DNA from 3 places in the Geotalea daltonii FRC-32 genome. Region 1 is predicted to be linked to each of the others. Evidence: riboswitches for the same ligand, from Rfam matches in the RefSeq annotation. Region 1 holds a riboswitch; each other region holds the start of a gene.
The links. A riboswitch is a leader RNA that binds a small molecule or an ion and turns the genes downstream of it on or off. The one in region 1 is predicted to bind molybdenum cofactor.

Region 1 (6,146 bases):
TTTCAGATTCTTGGTGACATTGGCGGGAGATTGACCGCCGCCACGTCCGACATTACCTGGAGCCATAAGCGTACCTCCTTTTCGTAGATTTGTCGCAGCCTTGTCGGCTCTTAACAATTTTAACACCGTGCAAAGGCCTGACAACCGCTTTTTTCGCTGGTCATCCCGGATTCAGCGCGTTGCAATGCCCTCCACAACTGCTACACTACCAGTTAACGGGACCTAATCCAAGAAGGGAGGTACGGATATGAAAGCAGTTGTGTGGCACGGAGTGGGCGACATCCGGCTGGATGATGTCGCTGAGCCGAGGATCGAACAACAGACCGATGCCATCGTCAAGATAACTGCCAGCGCCATCTGCGGCACCGATCTCCACATGGTGCGCGGCACCATGAGCGGGATGAGGCCGGGGACCATTCTCGGCCACGAAGGGGTCGGCACGGTGGAAGAGGTCGGTACTGCCGTGCGCAACTTCAAGCCTGGCGACCGGGTTCTTATTCCATCCACCATAGCCTGCGGCTATTGCTCCTATTGCCGGGACGGCTACTATGCCCAGTGCGATAATGCCAACCCAAACGGCATGCAGGCCGGAACCAGCTTTTTCGGCGGCCCAGAAAAATCCGGCCCCGTCAACGGCCTGCAGGCGGAGAAAGCGCGGATACCCTTTGCCGGGGTAGGCCTGGTCAAAATTCCTGACGGTGTCACCGACGAGCAGGCAATCCTGGTCTCGGACATCTTTCCGACGGGATACATGGGAGCGGAACTGGCCGAGATAAAACCGGGCAACACCGTGGCAATCTTCGGCTGCGGACCCGTTGGCCAGTTCGCCATCGCCAGCGCCAAACTATTCCAGGCCGGCAGGATCTTCGCCGTTGACTGCATCCCCTCGCGGTTGGAAAAGGCACGGGAACAGGGAGCCGAGGTAATCGACTTTTCCAAGGAGGACCCGGTGCAGATGATCCGGGATATGACCGGGGGAATCGGCTGCGATCGTGCCATCGACGCCGTCGGAGTCGATGCTGAAGCGCCTCATACTGGCCCGGCAGTGAGGGAGGCGAAGGAACACGAAGAGGAATTCAGGCAGGAGGTGGCCCACGTGGCACCCCAGACCAATATCAGCGGTGACAACTGGCATCCCGGCGATGCTCCATCCATGACCCTCATCTGGGGGGTGGAGTGCCTGGCCAAGGCGGGCACCTTCTCCGTTATCGGCGTTTATCCGGAGAGTGTGACCCTTTTCCCCATCGGCATGGCCATGAACAAGAACCTCACCATCAAGATGGGCAACTGCAACCATCGCAAATATATTCCGTTCCTGCTGGACATGGTCAGAAGCGGCACGGTCGATCCGGTCAGGATACTGACCAGGAGGGAACCGCTCACCTCGGCGGTGGATGCCTATCGAGCCTTCGACATGCGCCAGTCGGGCTGGCTGAAGGTGGAGTTGCAGACACGCGAGATGACACACTGAAAAAAGCTACGGCAGTAATTCCATTGCTGCCGTAGTTTTCCAGCTTTTATGGGCTGGAATTGCCGTCAGATCTGAACAGCAGGATAGCCAAGCAGATTGCCAAGGGACTCGGTCTCATCCAGATGATCGGCATTCATCCGCCCCCCTTGCAGCTGGATCACTTGGCAGGGAAGCTTTTTTTCATGTTGCGGGTCGTGGGAAGACATGACCACCGTGGTCCCCATGGAAGGGAGGCCGGCTATGACTTCTTCAAGGACGCGGGCGCTCTTCTGGTCCACGTTGGCCAGCGGCTCATCCAGGAGCAGCAACTTCGGCCTCAGTGCCAGCGCCCTGGCCATGGCTACCCGCTGGGCTTCGCCCCCCGACAGTTCCGTGTGCTTGCGCAATTGGAATCCGTCAAGCCCGACAGTAGCCAGGGTTTCAGACACAACTTCCTGTGCCTTGGCACCTCCCATGCCTCGCAGGGAAAGGCCATACGCGACATTATCGTAAACGTTGCCGCGAAAAAGGTAGGGGGACTGGTGGAGAAGGGTGACTTGCCGGCGCAAACGGGTCATTGTTCCCCTCTTCCAATCGACCCGCTCGCCGGAGAAAAGCAGTTCCCCTCGATCCGGGCGAGTCAAAAAACCCAGTATGTTTAGAAGAGTGCTCTTGCCGGAGCCGTTCGGCCCGGCAAGAAGATACAACTCACCCTCCCCTATGGCCAGCCGGTTCAGCTGCAAGGCAATTGTGTTGCCATAATTCTTCGCTACGTTTTGCAGTTCGATGATGTTCTGCATAGGCCTGCCTTTATGGCGCTACTTCTTGCCGTAGATGAAAAACACCGGCTCCCCGTATGCCTTGTAACCGGCAATGATTTTCTGGCCCTCCGGTCCGGTCACATACTCGATAAACTTCATTGCCAGGTCGTACTTCACATGGGGATGTTTCCTGGGATTTACGGCTATGACCCCATAGGGATTGAAAAGCCCCTTCTCCCCCTGGAAGAGGACGGTCAGATCGGTCTTCTTTCCCTTGAAAGCGTTGTAGGTCCCGCGATCAGTCAGGGTGTAGCCTCGGCGCTCGGTTGCCATGGTAATGACCGGCCCCATCCCCTGGCCCGCCTCCACATACCACCCCCCCTTCGGCGCAATTCCGGCCGCCTGCCAGAGATCCTTTTCCTTGATGTGGGTTCCCGATTTGTCTCCACGGGAAACAAAGGTGGCTCCTTTGGCGGCAATCATCTGCAGCGCCTCGGCAGCGGTTTTGGCCCTGGCTATTCCGGCCGGATCATCCTTCGGCCCGATGATGACGAAATCGTTGTACATGACGTCGCGGCGGTTGACGCCGAAACCGTCGGCAATGAATTTGTCTTCCAGCTTCCTGGCATGGACGAAGACCACATCCACGTCGCCAGCTTCACCCAGCTTGAGGGACTGGCCGGTGCCGACGGCGATAACGTCCACCTGGCAGTTATTTTTCTTCTCGAAGGGTGGCAGGAGCACCTTCAAAAGCCCCGAATCCTGGGTCGAAGTGGTAGTGGACATCTTCAGGCGTTCTTCGGCTCCGGCCGAAGCGCAGAAGAAAGCAAGGGAGGTCAATGTTAATAAAAGGATACGCCACTGTTTCATTGTTTTCTCCTTTTCCCATAAGTTACTTACATTTTATCCGAATCTGCCCGTATTTGTTCTGGAGTGGAGGGGTAAGGTTTTCCGGGAAACAGGGGGCAAGCCCCCTGTCTTTTTAACTGTTTTTAAAAGATCACCTGTGCCTGGAGGCGATAGATCATATCATCCGTTCGGCCTTTGCTCTGGTCGTGGCTGTTGGTGACATCCCCCTGCAGCTTCAGGTTGTGCTTGTTGAAATAGTAGGAAATGGCTCCCTGGGTGTCGACCTGCTGATCGTTGGCCTTGTCCCGGTTGGGATCGACGAAGGAGTAGCGGAAGGCCAGCTCCAGTTTCCTCGGAATGATGCAGTAACCGGCCTGAGCATAGAAGCCGTGGGCACGGAGGGTCTTGTCGCTGGTGTGGCCGTCGGCCTGCCCCAACAGGTACTCGGCCTGGGTGGAGGCGCCAAGCCATTTGAAAGCGGCATCGACGCCGTAGCCGTTGATGTCGATCTTTTCCCCGTTTGCAAAGGTACCAATTCCTTTGCCGAGCCAGCCGGTTGAACCGGCTAACGTAACATTGTTGGTTTCGAAGGCGGTAGCTGTGCTTTTCTGCAGGGTATTACGATAATAGTTGGCTCCCACCGAAAGGAGAGGTTTTTCGCTCTGATCCAGGTCCCCTTCGGCATAGGCCATCTTACCGAATGGGTTTGCGGTTATCCTGGCGGCATAGGCATTGTCGTTGGAGGTACGGAAGGTACTCTGGCCGGCGCCGCCATAATAACCCAGCTCGTAGGTGGCGATGCCGCCGGCCACAGCTCCGTGAACCTTGACTCCAGCCTCATAACCGGGGCGGAACATGTCCGAAGCGGTGGAGCGGTCGACGAACTGCTGGGAACCGGAAGAATTCAGCCATTGCCGGCCGAACGGCACCTTGGTCTGCCCGGCCAGAACCTGAGCTTCGTCGACAAACCGGTAATTCAGGTAGGCATGATCCAGGAGCTTCGATGAGCCACCCTGAACAAAATCCACCTGGAGCAGGTAAGTGAGGTCCTTGGTGTAGGCGTAGCCATTCAGCCAGAACTTCATGCGCTTGACCTCAAACTTGTTGGAGTCCCTGCTGGTACCGTTGTCGTCGGCATCCGTGAAGGTGTAACGGGTCTGGAGCCTTCCTCCCAAAGAAAGCTGAAACTTTTCGTCGGCAGAGGTCAGGGTGAACCCCTTGCCCGGCTTGTAATTCAGCGCCTTGCTCCTGGTTACTTCCTTGTAATCCTCTTCGGTGATGACCCCTTTCTCCTTGAGCACATCCTCAAGCGTTTTGGCATGAACACCCGGGATGAGCACCAGGCCCATTGCCACCACTGTTGCTGCTAAGCTGCGTTTCTTCATCGTACCCTCCTGTTTTCTAATAACAGGGGAAAAGGTCTCCCCCAAATGCATCAAAGAGTCTGTCCGCAGATGGAAAGAGGCCTTTGGATACAGGAACAGGTCCGGTACTTTGAGGCTCTCCTTTCCAAAAGGGAGGCACAGCCGTTTCCAGCGGCACCCTAGCCGGTCGCCATGGGAAAACTACCCTTTAGGCGGCGTGGCTCGGAGAGTTGAGAATCATTTATCTGGTTTTGAAGTCATGTTCGAAGCACGTGATCAGCCACAAACAAAAAGGGCTCCTTTGGATAAAGGAGCCCCTAGAACGCAATCATAGCGTGGCGAGAGGTTCTCCTTTTCAAAGGAAGGTCCTGCCGTTTCCAGCAGAGCCCACAGGCCTGACACCATGGGGAATATTCCCGGTAGGCGGACAGGCTCGGAGAAAGTTCGAGCATTCAATTGTGGTAAACTAGTACCATTATGTCATTAATCTGTCAAGCAGTAAATCGGCCCTATGCCTTTACGGCAAGTATGACACTGGAGGCCTTGAAGATGGCGCTGACCTGATCCCCTTCCTGCAATGCCATGGCAGCGACGCTCCCTTTGGTGATGATGGAGGTGATGATACCACTCCCCTGCAGTTGTATGGAGATCTCTGCATTGACACTGCCCTGTGCGATTTTCTTGACCGTGCCCTGCAGGACGTTACGGGCGCTGAATTTGAGCCCGGTGTTTCCCTTGGCGATAATAACCAGCGGGGCCTTGACAAGGGCGAATGCCTCCATGCCTTCCTTGATTCCCATTTCTTCCAGGCTGGCATTGGTAATGACCGCTGCAATCGTTTCCCCTCCATCAAGGGAAAGTTCAACCTCGGAGTTTATTGCCCCTTTTCTGACCGTTGTAACCTTGCCCGACAGGAGATTTCTCGCACTGATGTTCATGGTGACATCCTCCTCAAAATGGAGTTTCCACTTTGAGTATGTCTCCGTATGCCTTGATGTCAACAGGAGAGTAATTACGCCGCACGCACCAGCTCCGCAAGCGCCGCATACGAGACATCGAAAATCTCCATCTCCAGGAGGTCGATGCTTAACTTCCGATGACGCAGGAGCTCCCCTTTGCCGAGGAGGATCTTGCAGACCTCCGCCACCTGCAGGCTCGCTACCACCGCCGGAGTGAAGGAGGGGTTGCCCAGCTGCTTTTCGATTCCCTTCCCTTCCACCCAGTTGCGATAGGTGCGCTGGATGGTGGTGTCCCCCGGCAGCTGGGTAGCAACGTGGCCGTACCAGCCGCCGATGGCCCCGTAGACCATGGGGATGTCCATCTCGCTGCAAACTTCCGCCAGTTCCAGGCGATAGGCGATGCTGTCCAGGGCGTCGACCGCAACCGTCACCCCCTGCAGGAGTTGCTTCCCGTTGGCGGTGGTGAAAGCCTCCTGGACCGGTACCAGGTTGACCGCCGGATTTATCTCGCTGACGCGGGCCGCAGCAGCCTCAACCTTAGGCTTGCCGAGGGCATGGGGGCTCGAAAACAGTTGTCGGTTGAGGTTGTGTTCCTCGAAGATGTCCGGATCGATGGCGACAATCTGCCCGACCCCCAGCCTGGCCAGTTCCTCGATGATGTAGCCCCCCAGGCCGCCGCAGCCGATGACCGCCACCCGGCTGTTGAACAGCTGTCGCTGCTCGATGGTGGAAACCGTGGTGCGGTTGCGCTGGTAGCGGGCTG
Region 2 (6,146 bases), 200 kb from region 1:
GCCGGTGTACTTGGCGCCACCGGTAACCTTATCGGGGCCGTCGATACGCGGGACGCTGCGGCCGATGACTTTATGGGTATCACTCATCTTGGATTCTCCATGTTCGCGTATGCGTAGGGGCGTACCCGTGTGTGCGCCCTTATCTCGGGCAGACACATGGGTTTGCCCCTACGAGGGTTGCGATGTTGTATTAATGGTCTTCCGGCGCTGTCCGCCCCTGGGAGGCTGCCAGCACTGCCTCCACAATATGGACATAGCCGGTGCAGCGGCAGAGATTGCCGGCGATGGCCTCCCTTACCTCAGTTTCAGTCGGGTGCGGGTTACGGGTCAAGAGCGCCTTGGCCGACAGGACCATGCCGGGGGTGCAGTAGCCGCACTGGACGGCGGCATGATTGATCATGGATTCCTGGATGGCGTCCAGTTTGCCGTTGGCGGCGACCCCTTCGATGGTGGTGATCTCCCGGCCGTCCACCTCCACCGCCAGCATCAGGCAGGAATCAACCGGCTTACCGTCAAGAAGGACCGTGCAGGAGCCGCAGTCTCCCAGCTCGCACCCCTTCTTGGTACCGGTAAGGTCCAGCTGGTCGCGCAGTACATTGGTCAGGATGGCGTTGCCCTTTACCAGCACCGTTTTTGCGTCACCGTTTACATTCAGGGTGATCAGGTAACGCTGCACCCCGTCTTTGTCAGTTATCATTTGTGGCATATCATTCCTCCTCACACGTGGCCTTCGTCAATAGCCTTGCGCAGTGCCCGTTTCGTCAGTACGCCAACCAGGTTACGCCGGTATTCGGCAGAACCGCGGATACTGTCCCGTGGGCGGCTTGCTGCCGCAGCCTTTTCCCCGGCTTCAGCCAACAGGTCGTCGTTTATTTTTTTGCCCCGCAGGAAGTCTTCCGCTCCCTTGGCCCGCATGACGGTAGGAGCTGCCGAGGCCAGGACGACCCGTGCGTCCTCCAGGATGTCTCCTGCAACCCTGACCGAGACGGCAACCCCCACAACGGCCAGGGCGCCGGAACGGCGCAAGCCGAACTTCATGTAGGTGCTGCCGGTGGTGGGCTGGTCCGGGATGGTGATGTCGGCAAGGAGTTCTCCCGGCGCAATCACTGTCTCGGCCGCACCATGGAAGAAATCCTCCAGGGGCATGGTTCGTTCCCCTTTGACGGATACCAGGCGGATAGAGGCATTAAGAGCAATGAGGATTGGCGGCAGGTCGGCGGAAGGGACACCATTGACAATGTTGCCTCCCACTGTCCCCATGTTGCAGATCTGGTTGGAGGCCATGGTGTGGGCAGCCATGGGAAGCGACAGAAAACGTTCCTGGAGAAGCTTCGAGGTGTAGATGGCATTGTGGCTGGTCAGCGCCCCCATGACGATGCCGCGGCCCGGTTCATGGCGAATGGTACGCAGGTCGTCCAGGTGCTTGAGGGAGACCAGGTTCTCCGGAGCCAGTTTTCCAACCTTCATCTTGTGCAGGACATCGGTTCCTCCCGCCAGAACGATGGCCTTGTTGCCAAGCTCTGCCAGGAGCGTGCAGGCCTCATCAAGGGTTTGGGGGGCATGATATGCAAAATCGGGCATGTACATGGTTCATCTCCTCAGGCTGTCGGGTCTTCCACAACTTTTGTCGGACCCTTGTCATTGTTATCTTGCATACAAGCTATTTCTTCAAAAAAAATGGATGGTGGTCATTCCCTGAAATCCTTGAGAAACCGCTTAAGGAGAAGCCTTTCCTCCGGTGAAAAGCCCTTCAGCAGTTCGTCGTTGGTCTGTTCCATGGTTGCCGCCAGTTGGCCGATGGCGGCAGTTCCCTTTTCCGTCAGGTAAACCCTTGCCACACGCCCATCCTGTGCGTCGGCCTCTCTTCTCACCCAGCCCGACGTCACCAGCCGGTCAAGGATGCCGGCCAGGGTGGCGGTATCAAGGGAGATGCGCCGGCCGATCTCGCCGACGGAAAGCCCGTCCTCCTCCCAGAGTGCCTCCATGAACAGGCATTGCATGGGAGTGAGGGCAAATGTCTGCAGCCGTCCTTTCAGGGTTCCCTGGGCGCGCTGATGGGCTTTGGCAAACAGAAAAACTATGTTGTCCCGGTAGGAGATCATCCTGGTCAATTCCTCTTGCATACAAGATATCTCCAGTGTGGTTTTTTGTCAATGGGAAATAAAACAGTGTTTCCCGGATTATATGTTTGTTGCCCTTGCTAGAGGGATGAAGGCTCTTTCTCATTGTCAGATTTACCATTGTCAGTCAATGCGGCCGGCTCCTCAGAGCCCTTCTTGAAATTCCTGATTGCTCCACCCAGTGCCGAACCCAGCTGGGGGAGTTTTGCCGGTCCGAAGGCGACCAGCATGATGACCAGGATGATGATGAGTTCCGGCATGCCGAATCCGAACATAATTTGCGCTCCTTTAGAACTTTTACTGGCCTACTGCCTTGTCCTGGCCGTCAAGTCTGATCTCTTCGAATTCCATGTCCAAAAGATTGATGCTGAGTTTCCGGTTACGCAGAGTGTTGCCGGCGCCAAGGAGAATCTTGCAGACTTCCGCTACCTCTATGCTGGCCACCAGCGCCGGGGTAAAGGATGGATTGCCCAGCCGCTGCTCAAGGCCCTTGCCTTCCACCCAGCGGCTGTACAGCTGCCGGATTGTTCCGTCTCCGGGAAACTGGGTGACGACTTGGCCGAACCAGCCGCCGATGGCGCCATGCACCAGTGGAAGCCCCAAGCTGTCACAGCTGTCGGACAAAGCCAGCCTGGTCGAAACCGAATCCAGTGCATCTACCACCACCTGGACACCATGGAAAAGCTGGGCGGCATTTTTCGGTGCATAAGCAATCTGCACCGGGACCAATGCCACCGCCGGGTTGATTTCTGCCACCCGCGCTGCAGCTGACTCAACCTTTGCCTCTCCCAGCCTGGCTGGGCTGGAGAGCAGTTGGCGGTTCAGATTGTGTTCTTCGAACACATCCGGGTCGATGGCGACGATGGTGCCAACTCCGAGCCGCGCCAGCTCTTCGATGATATAGCCGCCAAGCCCTCCACAGCCAGCCACTGCTACCACCCCTTGGAAAAGTGTCAGTTGCTGGGCAATGTTGATCGCCTGACGATTGCGCTGGTAGCGGGCAGGAAGAATCTCCAGGAGCAATGCCGTTTCTTCCACCTGGGCAAGGGTGGTACGGAAGCGTTCGGCAGCGGCAACCTGGCTGGCCCAGGAGATAAGGCCATTTTCCGCCCGCTCTGCAAGGAATTGGCGCAATTCATCCATGTCAGCCTCCTGCCACCAAAGGAAAGAGGGCAAGACTGTCACCATCCCTCAGCCGTTGATCCGGATCGGCATGTCTGCCGTTGAGCATGATCATGCTGATTTCAGAAACCGGAATCTGCAGTTCATCGATAATCTCGCTGATCTGCGTGCTTGGTGGGTATTGCCTTGTTGCTGCGGCAAAACGTCCGAAGCGGAATGTGGCGAACAATTTTACGGTTATGTCCATTGCGCAGCCCTTTCATCCCGATCTAGAAATTCCAGAACGCATCGATTTCCTCATCGGTAAAATCCCACACGGCATTGTGGGGTGGAAGCGGTTCCCTGAAGAACTCCGGCAGCCGATCATCCTTGTTGGTGAAACCGGCCGCCAGATTGAAGGCACGCTCGGTCTTCAAGGTATTGACCCCCAGGCCGCCAATCCAGTCTGGGGTAAGCTCCAGGCCGAAGCGGGCATTGAGCATGTCGAGCAAAGCCGGGACGCAGGTGGGAATATCTGCTGCGGGAAAACCTATGAATAGGCAGAGGCCGATGGAGTCGAGCATGACGGTGACGATCTGCAGGTGACGGGACAACTCAACTTGACCATCCTTCTTCAAGGGATCGACAATGCCTCCACCGACACCCATCAGATTGGTGGCGACGGCATAGCCCATCGTGTGGTCTGCACCCATGGTGCTGGTGGCGTAGGTGATGCCGATACCCTTGATAGATCGGGGGTCATAGGCAGGAATGGCCTGGTTTTTCACCACCGGTACCCGTGTGACGCCGTATACCTTGCCCACATGACCGGCGCCGCTGCCGATGATCCGGCCGAGGGGTGTCCCCTTACCGATATCTTCCTTCAGGATGCGGAGTACCCCTTCACCGTCGCCGAAAGGGAGCACTCCTGCCTCCATGGCTACGCCGAAAGCGATCGAGGTCTCGATGGAATCGACGCCGATGTCGTCCATGATACTGTCGGCAGTCGCAATCTGGTCAAGATCGCCAAGACCGGCGTTGGCTCCCAGTGTTTCAATGGTCTCATACTCGAAGCCGGAGGTGACGTAATTGCCCTGCTTGTCGTGGTAGACCTGGGAGCATTGGATGATGCAGCCAGGCTGGCAGCCATGCTTCGGTTTGCCACCGCGCTCGATGATGGTTTCCCGCAAAGTCTCGCCGGAGATCTTCTCGTGCCCTTCGTAACGACCATAGGTAAAGTTGCGGGTGGGAAGTCCCCCTGCCTCGTTGACGATGTTGACCATTTCCGCGGTGCCGAAGGTGGGCAGCCCCTGGCCGGTCCCTGGGTGTTCGAGGATGGCCTTGGCAAAGACCCTGGCGGCGGTGGTGAATTTTGTCGGATCGGCCAGCTTGATGCCGGGGGCATCGCTGTCGTCGATGGAAATAAACTTGATCCTCTTCGAGCCCATTACCGCTCCAAGGCCGCCACGGCCGTGGCTGCGCAGCTTGCTGTCCGAGTCCTTCACCGAGATGTTGGCGGCCAGCATCTTCATCTCGCCAGCCGGGCCGATGGTGATGACCCCTGTTTTCTTGCCGAGCCTCTTTTCAAGGGTTTCGACGACGGCAAAATTCCCCTTGCCGATCAGCTCCGACTCTTCGGCGATGGATACTCCATCCTTGTTGACGTGCAGGCTGTGCCAGTTGTTTCCTTTGGGCAGACCTTCAATGATCAGCGCCTTGATCCCCAGGCGGGCGAACATCTGGGCGGCCAACCCGCCGGCATTGCTTTCCTTGATAGTGCCGGTGAGGGGGCTTTTGGCGCCTGCGGAAAAGCGCCCGCTGTTAGCGGCAGTGGTGCCGCTCAACAGTCCAGGGGCAAAGACCAGCTTGTTGTTTTCCCCAAGGGGGTGGCAGGTGGGGGGAACCTCCTTGGCCACGATGGTGGAAGTCAGGGCGCGACCGCCGAGAGCTGCCCATTCCTTTGGTACCGATTCGGTGCCGGTGGTGAGAGTCGTCATGTTGACGCGAAGGATCTTGTTCATGGGGAGTCTCCCTTTCAGTGATTATTTGCAGTCTCCTTTCCGAAAGGGAGGTCCGGCCGTTTCCGGCCCGGCCTGCAGGCCTCCATGCCGTGGGGTTTGACGCCCTTTAGGCAATGGAGGCTCGGAGACTTGTTTTGTCATACGTTAGTGGAACGACAGGCCGCCGTCATGGACGATCATTTGGCCGGTGATGAAGGCGCTGTCGTCGCTGGCGAGGAAGAGCGCCAGGCCGACCAGGTCCTCCGGCACCGCTTCCCGCTTCAGGCAGCGAGCCTGGAGTTGGAGCTCTTCCAGGGGGGGCAGATCCAGCTTCTTGTTCTTGTCGAAATTGTTGCCGCCGTCGGAATGGGTGAAGCCGGGGGCAATTGTGTTGACGTTGATCTTGTAATCACCCATCTCACGGGCCATTGAGCGGGTAAGGGCCATGATGGCGCCCTTGGATGCCACATAATGGGGCATGCCGGGAACCCCTTCATTGATGGATGAGGAACCGATGTTGATGATCTTGCCCCCCTTGGCCTTCATGTGGGGAAATACCGCCTTCATGCAGTTGAACTGGCCGAGGACGTTGATCTCCAGGACCTTCATGAATTCCTGGGAGGTACATTCGGTAAACGGTTTCAAGACAATGCTTCCGAAGATGGCAGCGTTGTTGAGCAGTATGTCCACCGAGCCGAATTTTTCCTGGGCCGCCTTGGCCATGGCATCGCACTGCTCCTGGTTGCTGACATCGGTTTTGACGTAAATGGCGTCGCTGCCAGCCTTTTTCACTGCCTCCACCGCCTTCTGCCCGTCAAGGACATCGGCAATGACGATCTTTGCCCCTTCTTTCGCCAGGCCCACCGCGTATGCCGCACCGATTCCCTGTGCCCCCCCGGTGATGATGGCAACCTTTCCTGATAGT
Region 3 (6,146 bases), 1.5 Mb from region 1:
CCCTCATCACCACCGACGATTCACCGGTGAAAGTCTACGTCATTCCTACAGACGAGGAGCTGGTCTTCACCGAAGACGTGGCGGCCATTCTGGAAGGAACCTACACCGATCATATGCAGTTCGAGTACTCTTTCTCGCGGCCGGATTTCGTCAGAAAATAACTTATAAACTGTCGGCAGACGGTAGTCGGCAGTCGGAAACAAAACATACCCCCCTGCTCACTGACGTTTGCTTCCCCCCTATGGAATAGGGGAGGATTGATGGGGGGAGCAAGTAATGGCAAAAAAAGAAAAAGGCCGGGGAATTTCTCCCGGCCTTTTCTTTTTTGCCACCGACCGCCTTTAAACGGCTTTTATCCTTGTGCCTGAACAGCTGTGATTGCTGCGACATTCACTATGTCATCCACGGAGCAGCCGCGGGAAAGATCGTTTACCGGCTTTGCAAGTCCCTGGATGACCGGTCCGATAGCTTCTGCCCCGGCAACACGTTCCACCAGTTTATAGGCGATATTCCCGGCATCCAGATCGGGGAAGACCAGGACGTTGGCCTTACCGGCAACCGGGCTTCCGGGCGCCTTCTTTTCCCCGACTTTTGGCAGCAGGGCTGCATCTGCTTGCAATTCCCCATCAATCTGCAGTGATGGATCGATCCCCCGGGCGATTTCCAGAGCCTTGAGCACCTTGTCCACATCGGCATGGGCTGCGCTTCCCTTGGTGGAGAAGGAGAGCATGGCAACGCGGGCGGGGACGTCGAGGAAGGATTTGCAGTTGCGGGCGGTGGCGACGGCTATTTCGGCCAGGGCCTGGGCATCCGGGTTGGGATTGACGGCGCAGTCGGCAAAAAGGACGATGCCGTTTTCACCGAAGTCGGTATTTTTAGTGACCATGAGAAAAAATGAAGAGACGGTTTTGATCCCCGGAGCCGTCCCAACTGTCTGAAATGCAGCCTTAAGCACATTGCCGGTGGTTCCGGTGGCACCGGCAACTTCACCTCCGGCGTCTCCCAGCCTGACCATCATGCCGGCATAGTACAGGTAATCCTTTGCCGTGAGAAGGTTACGGGCCTCTTCCCTGGTCAACCCCTTGCTTTTCCGCAGTTCCACCAGTGCATCGATGTAGGCTTCGAGTTTTGGCGAGGTTGCCGGATCGAGGATCTCCACTCCCGCAAGATTGACCCCTTTGTTCTGGGCAGCGGCGGAAACCTCCGTCTGATTACCAAGGATGATTATTTTGGCCAAACCTTGTTCCACTATTTTCTGAGCGGCAAAAAGCATCCTCTCGTCATAACTTTCAGGTAGCACGACAGTTTGCAGGTTTTTTTTTGCTTTGGCCTTGATCTGCTCCATTAAGTGCATAACTTTCTCCCATTTGATATTTAGAACAAGATTTGATTTTATACCGCAAGCATTGGGCACGGTCAATAAAAAAAGGCGGTCCGAAAATTAAAAACCCTCTGCCAAGCAGCTGAAGGCAGAGGGTTTGTTGGGCTAATGGTAGTAACAGTTCAAGCAGAGTCGGAGGATTTATTTTGCTGTTTACGATAGGTGCCGCTCTTCCCACCCTCCTTGTAAAGCAGGGTGATCTCGCCAATGGAAATTCCCTTGTCTGCACCTTTGCACATGTCATATATGGCAAGTGCTGCCACGGAAGCCGAAACCATTGCTTCCATCTCCACACCGGTACGTTCGAATGCCCTGACCGTAGCCTCTATGGTGATGACTCCCTTGTTTTCGTCCGTGCTGAACTCAATGGCAGCGTGATGGATGGCAAGGGGATGGGATAAGGGTATCAGTTCCGGGGTCTTCTTGGCGGCAGTGATCCCTGCCAGTCGGGCAACGGCGAAGACATCCCCCTTGCTGATTTTTCCTTCGATTATGGCAGACAGAGTTTCTTTTTTCAGAAAAACCGTTGCTGCAGCAACTGCCGTGCGCAGGGTCGGTTGTTTGCCGCTGACATCGACCATGATTGCCTGGCCCCGGTCGTCAAAGTGGTTGAACATTGATCACCTCGCTTTATGCTTCTTCCATTTCGAAATTGTGGTTAAGGATATGCACGTCAATCTGTTCGCCGGCAGCGAACACCGATTTATCGGCTGGCAGCAGGGCCAGTCCGTCCGCCTGAATCATGGTTCTGACGATGCCGGTTTCCTGGTTGCCGCTGCTGGTCGCCAGGTAGCCATCCTTTCCTTTCCCGAGGGTGACGCGAAGGAAATGCAGCCGCCCGGGTTTCTTGCGGATCTCTTCCGTCAGTGTTGCCTTGTATGTGGGGGAGATAATCCTCTTTCTCCCCATCATCTTCAAAAGCGCCGGTTTTACCAGTTCTTCGAAGGTAATCATGGTCGAAACGGGATTGCCGGGGAGGGAGAAGACGGGGATATTATCTTTCATGGCGAAGGCGGTGGGGCGCCCCGGCTTGATGTCAACCTTCCAGAATAGTTGCCGCACTCCCAGTTCGGTTAGGACCTCCCGCACCAGGTCGCGATCGCCGGCGGAAACGCCTGCAGATGTCAATAGCACATCCGCTTGTAGCCCCTGGCTGAGGAGATGCAAATGGCTTTCCCTGTTATCCCTGGCGATGCCGATGATGACAGGTTCTCCGCCGATTTCCTTGACGGCCGCCGCCAGTGATAACGCATTGCTGTTGATGATTTGCCCTTGTCCAATCTGTCCCCCCAGTTCAACCAGTTCATCACCGGTGGAAACTATGGCAACTCTGAGTCTGCGGAAAACAGGCACCAGGGCAGCGCCCAGAGATGCAAGCATGTTGATGCCCGACGAAGTAATTGCTGTGCCGGCTGCCAGGACCTTGTCTCCAGCCTTGATATCTTCGCCGGCAAAGCGGATATGCTGCCTTTTCTTGACCTGCTCCAGTATCTTTACCGAATCAGTTCCTTCGACGGTTTCCTCGACCGGCACTACTGCATCGGCTCCGGGAGGGATGGGGGCGCCGGTCATGATCTTTATGGCGCAACCCGGTTCCACGGCAGCAGTGGCTACGGCTCCGGCAGGAATATATCCGGTGACCCTGAGCGTTGCCGGCCCTTGGCAGTCTTCGGCCCGGACGGCAAAACCATCCATGGCCGAGTTGTTCCACGGGGGCATGTCCCATGGGGCGGCCATATCCTCGGCGAGAGTCCGGCCTATGGCATCAAGGAGGGCAACACGCTCCATGTTTATGGTTGCAACATTGTCAAGAATGATTTTCCTGGCTTCAGTGAAGGTGGGCATGGAGTTTACCTCGTCTGGCTTCTTAAGATTTTGAGACAAAAGCCTCTACTGCAAAGAAGGGCTATGCAGCAGTAAGGCAATTAACTTGCGGTGAGCCTGCCAGCCTTCCCTGGACGAGGTGAATGCTTTCGGCAAAGAGCAGAGGCTCCCGCGGAGGTTCATGGGTTGCCATGATCACCGTCGTTCCTCCTTGAGGGAGGGAAGCCAATATGTTTTCCATCATTTCCGCAGTTTTCCTGTCGACGCTGCTAAACGGCTCATCGAGCAGCAGCACCAGCGGTTTCAGTATCAGGGCCCTTGCCATTGCCACCCGCTGTGCTTCGCCCCCGGAGAGGTCCAGAACCGGCCTCGCCTGAAAGCCACTCAGTCCGACCGAGTCGAGGGCTTCATCAACCAGCTGCTGTTGCAGTCCATGGGGTATCTTGCGGGCATTGAGTCCATAAGCCACATTGGCAAAGACGGTCCCGGCAAAAAGATACGGGGATTGATGGAGCAGGGTCACTTTTTGTCTGCAGGCAAGCAAGGTGCGGCTTTTCCAATCAACCCCGTGCCCCTCGAAAGAGATATCTCCCGAAGTGGGTGGCGAAAGAAAAGCCAGGATGTTCAGCAGGGTGCTTTTGCCGGCTCCGTTCTGACCGGTCAGCAGATAACAGCGCCCTTGATGAATATCCAGATGATCCAGGTCAAGTACTATATTATTCCTGTAGAACTTACGAATCGATCTCAAAGTGAAGAGCGTGTTCATGGTTTACCTCTGTTGCTGAAGAATGTTCAGTGCCAGGTTGACGAGAAAAGCCACCGCCAGGAGAACAATCCCCAATGCCAGTCCGAAGGCGAATTCTCCCTTGCTGGTTTCCATGGCAATGGCAGTGGTCATGGTACGGGTATAACCGCGAATGTTTCCTCCGAGCATCATGGCAGCGCCTACCTCGGCGATGACTCTTCCAAAGCCGGCAATGACGGCCGCCATCACGCCATACCGCTCTTCACGTACCAGCTGCAGGACCCCTTGCAAAGGGCCAGCTCCCAAAGTGAGAGCCGTGGGAAGGATCCGCTTGTCGGCACCTTCGATGGTACTGAGGGTATAATTGGTAATGATGGGGATGGCCAGCAGTGTCTGTCCCAAAACCATCGCCTTTGGTGTAAAAAGAAGCCCGAACTGCCCGAGAGGTCCTTGGCGGCTTATCATGCCATAGACCACCAGTCCCACAACAACTGTAGGTAGGGCCATCAGCGTGTTAAGCGTTGTCGTCAGGGCTCCTTTCAGCGGAAATGTGCCGATGCCGATAGTAATACCGGCAGGGATGCCGATGACCGATGCAAAAAGCGTTGACCATATGGATACGTAAATGGAAGTCCAGACGGTCGTATAGACCTCCCGGTCCATGGACATGATGAGGCTGAAAGCTGTCTGCAGTGATTCGGAAAAAAACCCCACCTAGTTCATCCCCTCCTGTGGATACAGAATGTACTTAAGGGCCTCTTTGCCAGCGACATTGAAGGCTCCTTACCCCGTGCTTCAGAAATAAAAAAAGGTCCCTTTCTTGATGGAAAGAGACCCCGCGGGTAACGGTTTTTTATGCCGTTCGGTGACTCTCCTTTCCAAAAGGGAGGCGCTGCCGTTTCCAGCAGGACCCAATGGTCGGTTGCCATGGGAATGACAGCTTTGTCATCCCCGGTAGGCAATTACGACTCGGAGATTTAGTTTTTAAAACAGTGTTTTTGTATAATTCAAGTGCATATGGCTGCTAGAAGCCTTGCTGCACAGCGCCCATGTATTAATTTCTTAAAGCATGTATAAAATACCACAAAATTTTTAAAATTTGTGATATTTTTTATCACGGCATTTTGCTAGCTGGTGTCCATCCGGAAACTCCGTATGTGACACTAGCAGTTTCCAGATCGGAAATGAGGGATTTTTTGTCCTGGCAAGTCAATCAAGGGGTTGCGCGGAGGCGTACATCGGTACGCAGCACAAGCAAGCCCGCAGGTTGACACCGCCAGGGCAAAAAAGAGCCGTTTCCGGATGGAAACTAGCTAAAAATAATTGGTGGAGTCAATGAAACTACTTGATACCCATGGCCGTCATATCAACTATCTTCGCCTTTCCGTGACCGACCGCTGCAACTTGCGCTGCAGTTATTGCATGCCTGAGCAGGGGATCGAAAAGCTTTGCCATGGTGATATCCTCAGTTACGAGGATTTGGTCAGCGTGGCCCGGCAGGCTGTTGCCATCGGCATAGAAAAAATTCGCATCACCGGTGGCGAGCCGCTGGTGCGCAGAGACATCATCCGATTTTTAAAGGAACTGTCCGCTGTGCCAGGCCTGAAGCAACTGGTGCTGACCACCAACGGCTTGTTACTGGCGGAAATGGCTGAGGATCTGTTTAAGGCCGGAGTCCAGCGGCTTAATATCAGCCTGGATTCCCTGAAGGAGCAGACTTTTGCCCACATTACCCGCGGTGGTGACGTGCACAGAGTCCTGAGAGGATTGGACGCAGCTGAAGCAGCCGGTTTCCCGCCCCATAAGATCAACATGGTGGTGATGCGTGGCATCAATGACGAAGAGGTGCTGGATTTTGCGGCTATGACCTTGGAGCGCCCCTATGCTGTGCGTTTCATCGAATACATGCCGACCTTGCAGGCTGACAACTGGCGAGACCTGTCAGTTTCCGGAAGTGAGATTTTAGAGCGGATCGGCAAGAGATATGAGTTGGTCCCCTATGGCAGCCAGGAACTGTCCGGCCCGTCACGGAATTTCAAGATCAAAGGGTCTGCCGGCTCAATCGGCATCATTACTCCTATTTCCGGGCATTTCTGTAGCGACTGCAACCGCATCAGGGTCACTTCTGCCGGAATGGCCAAGGGCTGCCTGCTGTCCGGGGATGGTATGGATCTTAAGCCGCTTCTGAGACTGGGA

Region 2: another riboswitch for molybdenum cofactor. It lies ahead of GEOB_RS00555 (aldehyde ferredoxin oxidoreductase C-terminal domain-containing protein); the one in region 1 lies ahead of GEOB_RS01350 (porin).
Region 3: another riboswitch for molybdenum cofactor. It lies ahead of GEOB_RS08100 (ABC transporter permease); the one in region 1 lies ahead of GEOB_RS01350 (porin).

Annotation. Positions count from the first base shown of each region.
Region 1 covers NC_011979.1:334,978-341,123, reverse strand. The annotation lists gene GEOB_RS01370 (DUF2795 domain-containing protein) at 1-66, opposite strand, end outside; gene GEOB_RS01365 (zinc-dependent alcohol dehydrogenase) at 248-1,471, shown strand; gene GEOB_RS01360 (ATP-binding cassette domain-containing protein) at 1,537-2,250, opposite strand; gene GEOB_RS01355 (substrate-binding domain-containing protein) at 2,269-3,081, opposite strand; gene GEOB_RS01350 (porin) at 3,204-4,445, opposite strand; molybdenum cofactor riboswitch at 4,547-4,664, opposite strand; molybdenum cofactor riboswitch at 4,757-4,875, opposite strand; gene GEOB_RS01345 (TOBE domain-containing protein) at 4,934-5,362, opposite strand; gene GEOB_RS01340 (HesA/MoeB/ThiF family protein) at 5,437-6,146, opposite strand, start outside.
Region 2 covers NC_011979.1:132,549-138,694, forward strand. The annotation lists gene hcrA (4-hydroxybenzoyl-CoA reductase subunit alpha) at 1-87, opposite strand, end outside; gene GEOB_RS00525 ((2Fe-2S)-binding protein) at 191-706, opposite strand; gene GEOB_RS00530 (FAD binding domain-containing protein) at 718-1,587, opposite strand; gene GEOB_RS00535 (MarR family winged helix-turn-helix transcriptional regulator) at 1,689-2,123, opposite strand; gene GEOB_RS00540 (twin-arginine translocase TatA/TatE family subunit) at 2,201-2,395, opposite strand; gene GEOB_RS00545 (HesA/MoeB/ThiF family protein) at 2,418-3,263, opposite strand; gene GEOB_RS00550 (MoaD/ThiS family protein) at 3,265-3,489, opposite strand; gene GEOB_RS00555 (aldehyde ferredoxin oxidoreductase C-terminal domain-containing protein) at 3,512-5,242, opposite strand; molybdenum cofactor riboswitch at 5,259-5,381, opposite strand; gene GEOB_RS00560 (SDR family NAD(P)-dependent oxidoreductase) at 5,387-6,146, opposite strand, start outside.
Region 3 covers NC_011979.1:1,793,432-1,799,577, forward strand. The annotation lists gene GEOB_RS08075 (acetate kinase) at 1-161, shown strand, start outside; gene pta (phosphate acetyltransferase) at 353-1,354, opposite strand; gene moaC (cyclic pyranopterin monophosphate synthase MoaC) at 1,504-1,998, opposite strand; gene GEOB_RS08090 (molybdopterin molybdotransferase MoeA) at 2,012-3,226, opposite strand; gene GEOB_RS08095 (energy-coupling factor ABC transporter ATP-binding protein) at 3,288-3,971, opposite strand; gene GEOB_RS08100 (ABC transporter permease) at 3,975-4,664, opposite strand; molybdenum cofactor riboswitch at 4,806-4,937, opposite strand; gene moaA (GTP 3',8-cyclase MoaA) at 5,286-6,146, shown strand, end outside.